Piscinibacter gummiphilus: one gene and its partner. Each later gene encodes a partner of the first gene's protein in a complex. Links are inferred from orthologs where the notes say so. Each region holds a gene or a part of one and is shown on either strand. Other genes may lie near its edges.

Region 1 (3,236 bases):
GACCGGGTTGAACAGCGCGTGGGCGAGCCAGGCCTGGAGGGCCGGGATGCCCTTGTCCTCGTAGACGCCACTGGAGGCGCGGTCGCTGATGGAAAGCAGCCCGATGCGGACCAGCTCGAAGGTTTTACCGGGCTCAGGCGTCGTCATCGGTGTGGTTTTCAGTGTCTTCGTCCGTGCCGGCCGAGGCCTGGGACTTGATGAACTGGAACAGCTCGCGGAAGGCCCGGCCGCTGCGCTGCTCGGGCGCGGCGGCGGCGTCCTTGCGGGCGGCGCGGATCAGGCTGCGCAGCTGCTGCACGTCGCTGCCCGGGTGTTCGGCCATCCACGTGGTGAGGGCGTCGTCGCTCGCGAGCAGTTCGACACGCCAGCGTTCGGCCTGGTGCAGCGCGAGGGAGTCCTTCGCGTGGCCGAGCTGCAGCGCGGCGACGGCCTCGCGGATGGGGTCGACGTCGACCTTGCGCATCAGCTTGCCGACGTACTGCATCTGGCGGCGGCGGCCTTCGTGCGACTTGGTCTTCTTGTATTGCTGCACGGCATCGAACAACTGCTCGTCGAGGCCCACGCTGGCCAGCTGGCCGTCGGACAGCGCGGCGAGCTGTTCCCCGAGGTGCTGGAGGTCGTGCGACTCCTTCTTCAGCCGGGTCTTGCTGGGCCGGTCGTAGTCGGGGGCTTCGTAGTCGGGATCGTGATCGTGCGGAGTGGACATGGGGCTCGGGCGGTGAATCGCCCGTATTGTCGCCGCGAACGGGGGCCCCGGTATGATAGCCACGGCCCCCATTCCAGACACTCCATGTCCTCCACCACTTCCCCCGTCCACGGCTTCTCCTACGAACGCGCGGTGTTCGAGCAACTTGTCGAGGACGCGCTGTCCTTCGCGAAGACCCTCGGGGCGAGCGATGCCGGGGTCGAGGTGTCCGAGGGCGCGGGCCTGTCGGTCTCGGTGCGCAAGGGCGAGATCGAGAACGTCGAGCGCAACCGCGACAAGTCGCTCGGGGTCACCGTCTACATCGGGCAGCGCCGCGGCAACGCGAGCACGTCCGACTTCTCCCGCACGGCGCTCGAGCAGACCGTGCGCGCGGCCTACGACATCGCCCGCTTCACCGCGGAAGACCCGGCCGCCGGCCTGCCCGACGCGGAAGACGTGGCCACGCCCGAGCAGGCCGCGCGCGAGCTGCACCTGTTCCACCCGTGGGCCATCGACGCCGCCGGTGCGGTCGACCTGGCGCTGCGGTGCGAGTCGGCCGCGCTGTCGGTCGACCCGCGCATCACCAATTCGGAAGGCGCGGGCGTGTCCGCGCAGCAGTCGCATTTCTTCGCGGGCAACACCCGCGGATTCCGCGGCGGCTACGCCAGCTCGCGGCATTCGCTGTCGGTCGCGCCCATCGCGTCGGTGCCCGGCCGTGGCGGCGACGACATGCAGCGCGACGCCTGGTACAGCTCGATGCGTTCGGCCGACGACCTGGCCGCGCCCGAGGCCGTGGGCCGCTACGCCGCCGAACGCGCGCTGTCGCGCCTGAAGTCGCGCAAGATCAAGACCTGCGAGGTGCCGGTGCTGTTCGAGAGCACGCTGGCCGCCGGGCTGCTCGGCGCCTACGTGCAGGCCACGAGTGGCGGTGCGCTGTACCGCAAGTCCACGTTCCTGCTGGACAGCCTGGGCAAGCAGGTGCTGCCCGAGCACATCGACATCCACGAGGATCCGCACATCCCGCGCGCGAAGGGCAGTGCCCCGTTCGACGACGAAGGCGTGCTCACGCGCGTGCGCGACGTGGCCAAGGGCGGTGTCGTGCAGAACTACTTCCTGTCGAGCTACTCGGCGCGCAAGCTCGGCATGCGCACCACAGGCCACGCCGGCGGCTCGCAGAACCTCACGCTCACCAGCCGGCTCACGCACGTGTCCGACGACCTCGACGCGATGCTGCGCAAGCTCGACCGCGGCCTCTTCGTCATCGAACTGATGGGGCAGGGCGTCAACTACGTCACCGGCGACTACTCGCGTGGCGCGGCGGGCTTCTGGGTCGAGGGTGGCCGCATCAAGTACCCGGTGCACGAGATCACCATCGCCGGCAACCTGCGCGACATGTTCAAGGGCATCGTCGCGGTGGGTGCGGACGCCTACACGATGGGCACGAAAACCATCGGTTCCGTGCTGATCGACCGCATGAAGATCGCCGGTTCGTAAGCATGCTGAAAGGGTCGTGGCGCAGGTCGTCCCGACCCGCTGCGTACGCAAAGCCACGAACGGGGTAAACACGGGGGAACCCGCAGTTTTCGCACTCCTAGAATCCGCTCGACCCACCTCTTCCCGAGCTGATTTTTCCCCTAGGAGATCCCTTCATGGAACGTCGTTCCTTCATTCGCCAGACCGGCATCGCCGGCGTGCTCGCCGCGGGCGCCGCCCCGGCCATCGTGCACGCCCAGGCGAACATCCGCTGGCGCCTCGCGTCGAGCTTCCCGAAGTCGCTCGACACCATCTTCGGCGGCGGTGAAGTGTTCGCGAAGAAGGTCGGCGAGATGACCGGCGGCAAGTTCCAGATCTCGGTGCATGCGGGCGGCGAACTGATGCCTCCGTTCGGCGTGGTCGATGGCGTGCAGAACGGCACGGTCGAGTGCGCGCACACGGTGCCGTACTACTTCTTCGGCAAGGACCCGACGTTCGCCATCGGCGCGTCCATCCCGTTCGGCCTCAACAGCCGCCAGATGAGCGCGTGGATGTGGGAAGGCAACGGCCTCAAGCTGATGCGCGAGTTCTACGGCAACTACAACATCATCAACTTCCCCTGCGGCAACACCGGCGCGCAGATGGGCGGCTGGTTCCGCAAGGAACTCAAGACGCTGGCCGACATGAAGGGCCTGAAGTTCCGCATCGGCGGCTTCGCCGGCAAGATCATCGAACGCCTCGGCGGCGTGCCGCAGAACCTGCCGGGCGGCGAGATCTACCAGGCCCTCGAGAAGGGCACCATCGACGCGGCCGAATGGGTGGGCCCGTACGACGACCAGAAGCTCGGCTTCTACAAGGTGGCCCCGTACTACGTGTACCCGGGCTGGTGGGAAGGCGGCCCGCAGGTCGACGTGTTCATCAACAAGAAGGCCTTCGAGGCGCTGACCCCCGAGTACAAGGCCGTGGTGGAAGCTGCCGCCGCGTACGCGCACACGGACATGCAGGCCAAGTACGACGCCCGCAACCCGAACGCGCTGAAGCAGCTGGTGGCCAACAAGACCAAGCTGGTGCCGTTCCC
Region 2 (3,262 bases), 4.1 Mb from region 1 along the record:
CGACGTGGCGCCGTCGCGGCGCCTGTCGGTGTGCCGCGAGCTGACGAAGCAGTTCGAGTCGGTCGAGACCCTGGTCGCGGCGGACGCACCGGCCTGGCTCGCGGCCGATCCGAACCGGTCGCGGGGGGAGTTCGTCGTGGTGGTGCACGCGCTCGCGCCGGGGGTGGCACCGGAAGACGGCGACACCGCCCACGACACGATGCTGAAGACGCTGATGGCCGAACTGCCGCTCAAGCAGGCCGTGGGACTCGCGGCCGAGCTGAGCGGGGCCCCGCGCAACGCGCTGTACGCCCGGGCGCTCGAACTGAAGCAGGCCGGCTGAGGACGCGCCTACCAGCCGCGGTGGTCGCCCAGTTCGCGGCGGATGCTGCGGCCGGCGTGGTCCTGCATGGCCTCGATGCGTTCGCGCTCGCGCCAGGACACGTGGCCGTCGGCCTGCGCCCACGCCTCGGCGCGGTCGATCTCGCGCTGCTGGCGCACCAGGTGCTGGGCCTCGCGACGGTTCAGCTGGCCGGTGACGATGCCGTGGCGGATGGCCGCGGCCTGCCGGTACTGGCGGGCGTCGATGCGATCGCTGCGGTACTGGCTGCGGGTGTCGTACCCGTACCGGTCATGGGCCGAGGCGGCGCCGGACAGGGCCGTGAGGGTGGCGAACACGAGGGCGGCGCCGGCCGCGAGGGTCTTGGAGCGGGTCATCGAAGGTCCTTTCGAGAGGTCGGGGACGGACGAAACACGGGACAGCATGCGTGACACAACGCACGAACCGCTCCATCCCGCTGACAGCGCGCGGGTAATAAGGTGTTTCCGGGCGGTCGCCACAAGACGGAAACCCGCTCCTACAATCGGCCCATGATCTCCCGCGAACCCACCCTCGAACGTCTGGCGGTCGCCAGGTCCCTGCTGCTCGACCCGTTCGGCCTCACGGACGCGACGGTGGCGAAGGCCCTCGACACGATCGCGGCGCACCGCATCGACGACGCGGACCTGTACTTCCAGTACACGCGCAGCGAGGGCTGGAGCCTCGAGGAAGGCATCGTCAAGTCCGGCAGCTTCGGCATCGACCAGGGTGTGGGCGTGCGGGCGGTCGCCGGCGAGAAGACGGCATTCGCGTACTCCGACGACATCTCCGAGGCGGCGCTGCTCGACGCGGCCCGCACGGTGCGCACCATCGCCGCGGCCGGCCAGAGCGCCACCGTCAAGGTGCCGTCCACGCCGCGCGTGGCCGGCAGCCGCGTGCTGTACGCGCCCACCGACCCCATCGCCACGCTCGACAGCTCGCAGAAGGTCGCGCTGCTGGAGCGGGTCGAGAAACTCGCCCGCGCGAAGGACCCTCGGGTCAAGCAGGTCATGGCCGGCGTGGCCGCCGAATACGACGTGGTGCTGATCGCCCGTGCCGACGGCACCCTGGCGGCCGACGTGCGCCCGCTCGTGCGCCTGTCCGTCACCGTGATCGCCGAGCAGACCATCGCCGGCGAGGTGCGCCGCGAGATCGGCTCGGGCGGCGGCGGTGGCCGCTTCGGCCTCGGCTACTTCCAGCAGGACATCATCGAGCGCTACGTCAGCGACGCGGTCAACGCGGCGCTCACGAACCTCGAGGCGCGCCCGGCCAAGGCCGGCGAGATGAGCGTGGTGCTCGGCCCGGGCTGGCCGGGCGTGCTGCTGCACGAGGCCATCGGCCACGGCCTCGAGGGCGACTTCAACCGCAAGGGCTCCAGCGCGTTCAGCGGCCGCATCGGCCAGCGCGTGGCCGCCAAGGGGGTCACGGTGCTCGACGACGGCACCATCCCCGACCGCCGCGGCTCGCTCAACGTCGACGACGAGGGCAACGCGAGCCAGCGCAACGTGCTGATCGAGGACGGCATCCTCAAGGGCTACATCCAGGACGCCATGAACGCCCGCCTGATGGGTGTCGCACCCACCGGCAACGGCCGCCGCGAAAGCTACGCCGCCGTGCCCATGCCGCGCATGACCAACACGTACATGCTGGGCGGCGACAAGACGAAGGAAGAGATCATCTCCGGCCTCAAGCGCGGCCTGTACGCCACGAACTTCGGCGGCGGCCAGGTCGACATCACGAGCGGCAAGTTCGTGTTCTCGGCGTCCGAGGCCTTCTGGGTCGAGAACGGCAAGATCCAGTATCCCGTCAAGGGCGCCACCATCATCGGCAACGGCCCCGACGCCCTCACCCGCGTCAGCATGATCGGCAACGACATGAAGCTCGACACCGGCGTGGGCGTGTGCGGCAAGGAAGGCCAGAGCGTGCCGGTGGGCGTGGGCCAGCCCACGCTGCGCATCGACCGCATGACCGTCGGCGGTACAGCATGAAGAGCGGCTTGACTTTCCTCAGCACCTGCGTGCTACATTAACGCCCATGCGTCTCGTCGCCTCTTACTTCGGCTACTTCTTTTGGATCTTGCCCACATCCGGCGGAGAGAGAAGCGCGTAGCCCGAAGAAACGCACCAGACTCAAAAAACCGCCGGATCCACGGCGGTTTTTTTTCGCCCGAACATCCCGACGCACCACGACGACCGACCCAGCAAGGAGCCTTTTCGAATGAATGCCCAAGCCACCAGTGCCGCAGAAGGATGGACGGCCCCGGCCGACCGCACCGGCCAGACCGACGACGAACGCATCCGCAACGTCACCCCGCTGCCCCCGCCGGAACACCTGGTGCGGTTCTTCCCGATCCGCGGCACGCCGGCCGAGACGCTCGTGGCGGACACTCGCCAGCGCATCAAGAACATCATCGCGGGCACCGATGACCGCCTGCTCGTGATCATGGGCCCCTGCTCCATCCACGACCCGGTCGCCGCCGTCGAATACGCCCGCCGCCTGCTCGCCGAGCGCAAGAAGTACGAAGGCACGCTCGAGATCGTGATGCGCGTGTACTTCGAGAAGCCCCGCACCACCGTCGGCTGGAAGGGCCTGATCAACGACCCGTACCTCGACGAGAGCTACAAGATCGACGAAGGTCTGCGCATCGCCCGCCAGCTGCTCACCGAGATCAACAAGCTCGGCATGCCGGCCGGCAGCGAGTTCCTCGACGTGATCTCGCCGCAGTACATCGGCGACCTGATCTCCTGGGGCGCCATCGGCGCACGCACCACCGAGAGCCAGGTGCACCGCGAGCTGTCGTCGGGCCTGTCGGCGCCCATCGGCTTCAAGAATGGCACCGACGGCAACATCCGCATCGCCACCGATGCCATCCAGGCCGCGGCCCGCTCGCACCACTTCCTGTCCGTCCACAAGAACGGCCAGGTC

The links.
Region 2: the proteins of pmbA (region 1) and tldD are in contact, whole or in part, in a solved structure (PDB 5NJ9), measured with the Escherichia coli proteins. The link is inferred for Piscinibacter gummiphilus from one-to-one orthologs.

The regions. Positions count from the first base shown.
Region 1 is NZ_CP015118.1:2,017,383-2,020,618, forward strand. The notes cover bases 65-2,984. They hold pmbA (metalloprotease PmbA), read left to right. Parts: upstream 65-790; coding sequence 791-2,179; downstream 2,180-2,984. Other genes in these bases: mog (molybdopterin adenylyltransferase), read right to left, coding at 65-147; yjgA (ribosome biogenesis factor YjgA), read right to left, coding at 134-706; A4W93_RS09140 (TRAP transporter substrate-binding protein), read left to right, coding at 2,335-2,984. Also shown: more of mog, read right to left, coding at 1-64; more of A4W93_RS09140, read left to right, coding at 2,985-3,236.
Region 2 is NZ_CP015118.1:6,146,178-6,149,439, reverse strand. The notes cover bases 142-3,087. They hold tldD (metalloprotease TldD), read left to right. Parts: upstream 142-849; coding sequence 850-2,325; downstream 2,326-3,087. Other genes in these bases: A4W93_RS28140 (3-deoxy-7-phosphoheptulonate synthase), read left to right, coding at 2,555-3,087; A4W93_RS28150 (hypothetical protein), read right to left, coding at 331-696; rsmI (16S rRNA (cytidine(1402)-2'-O)-methyltransferase), read left to right, coding at 142-322. Outside these bases: more of rsmI, read left to right, coding at 1-141; more of A4W93_RS28140, read left to right, coding at 3,088-3,262. UniProt on the Escherichia coli protein: Metalloprotease involved in CcdA degradation. Suppresses the inhibitory activity of the carbon storage regulator (CsrA).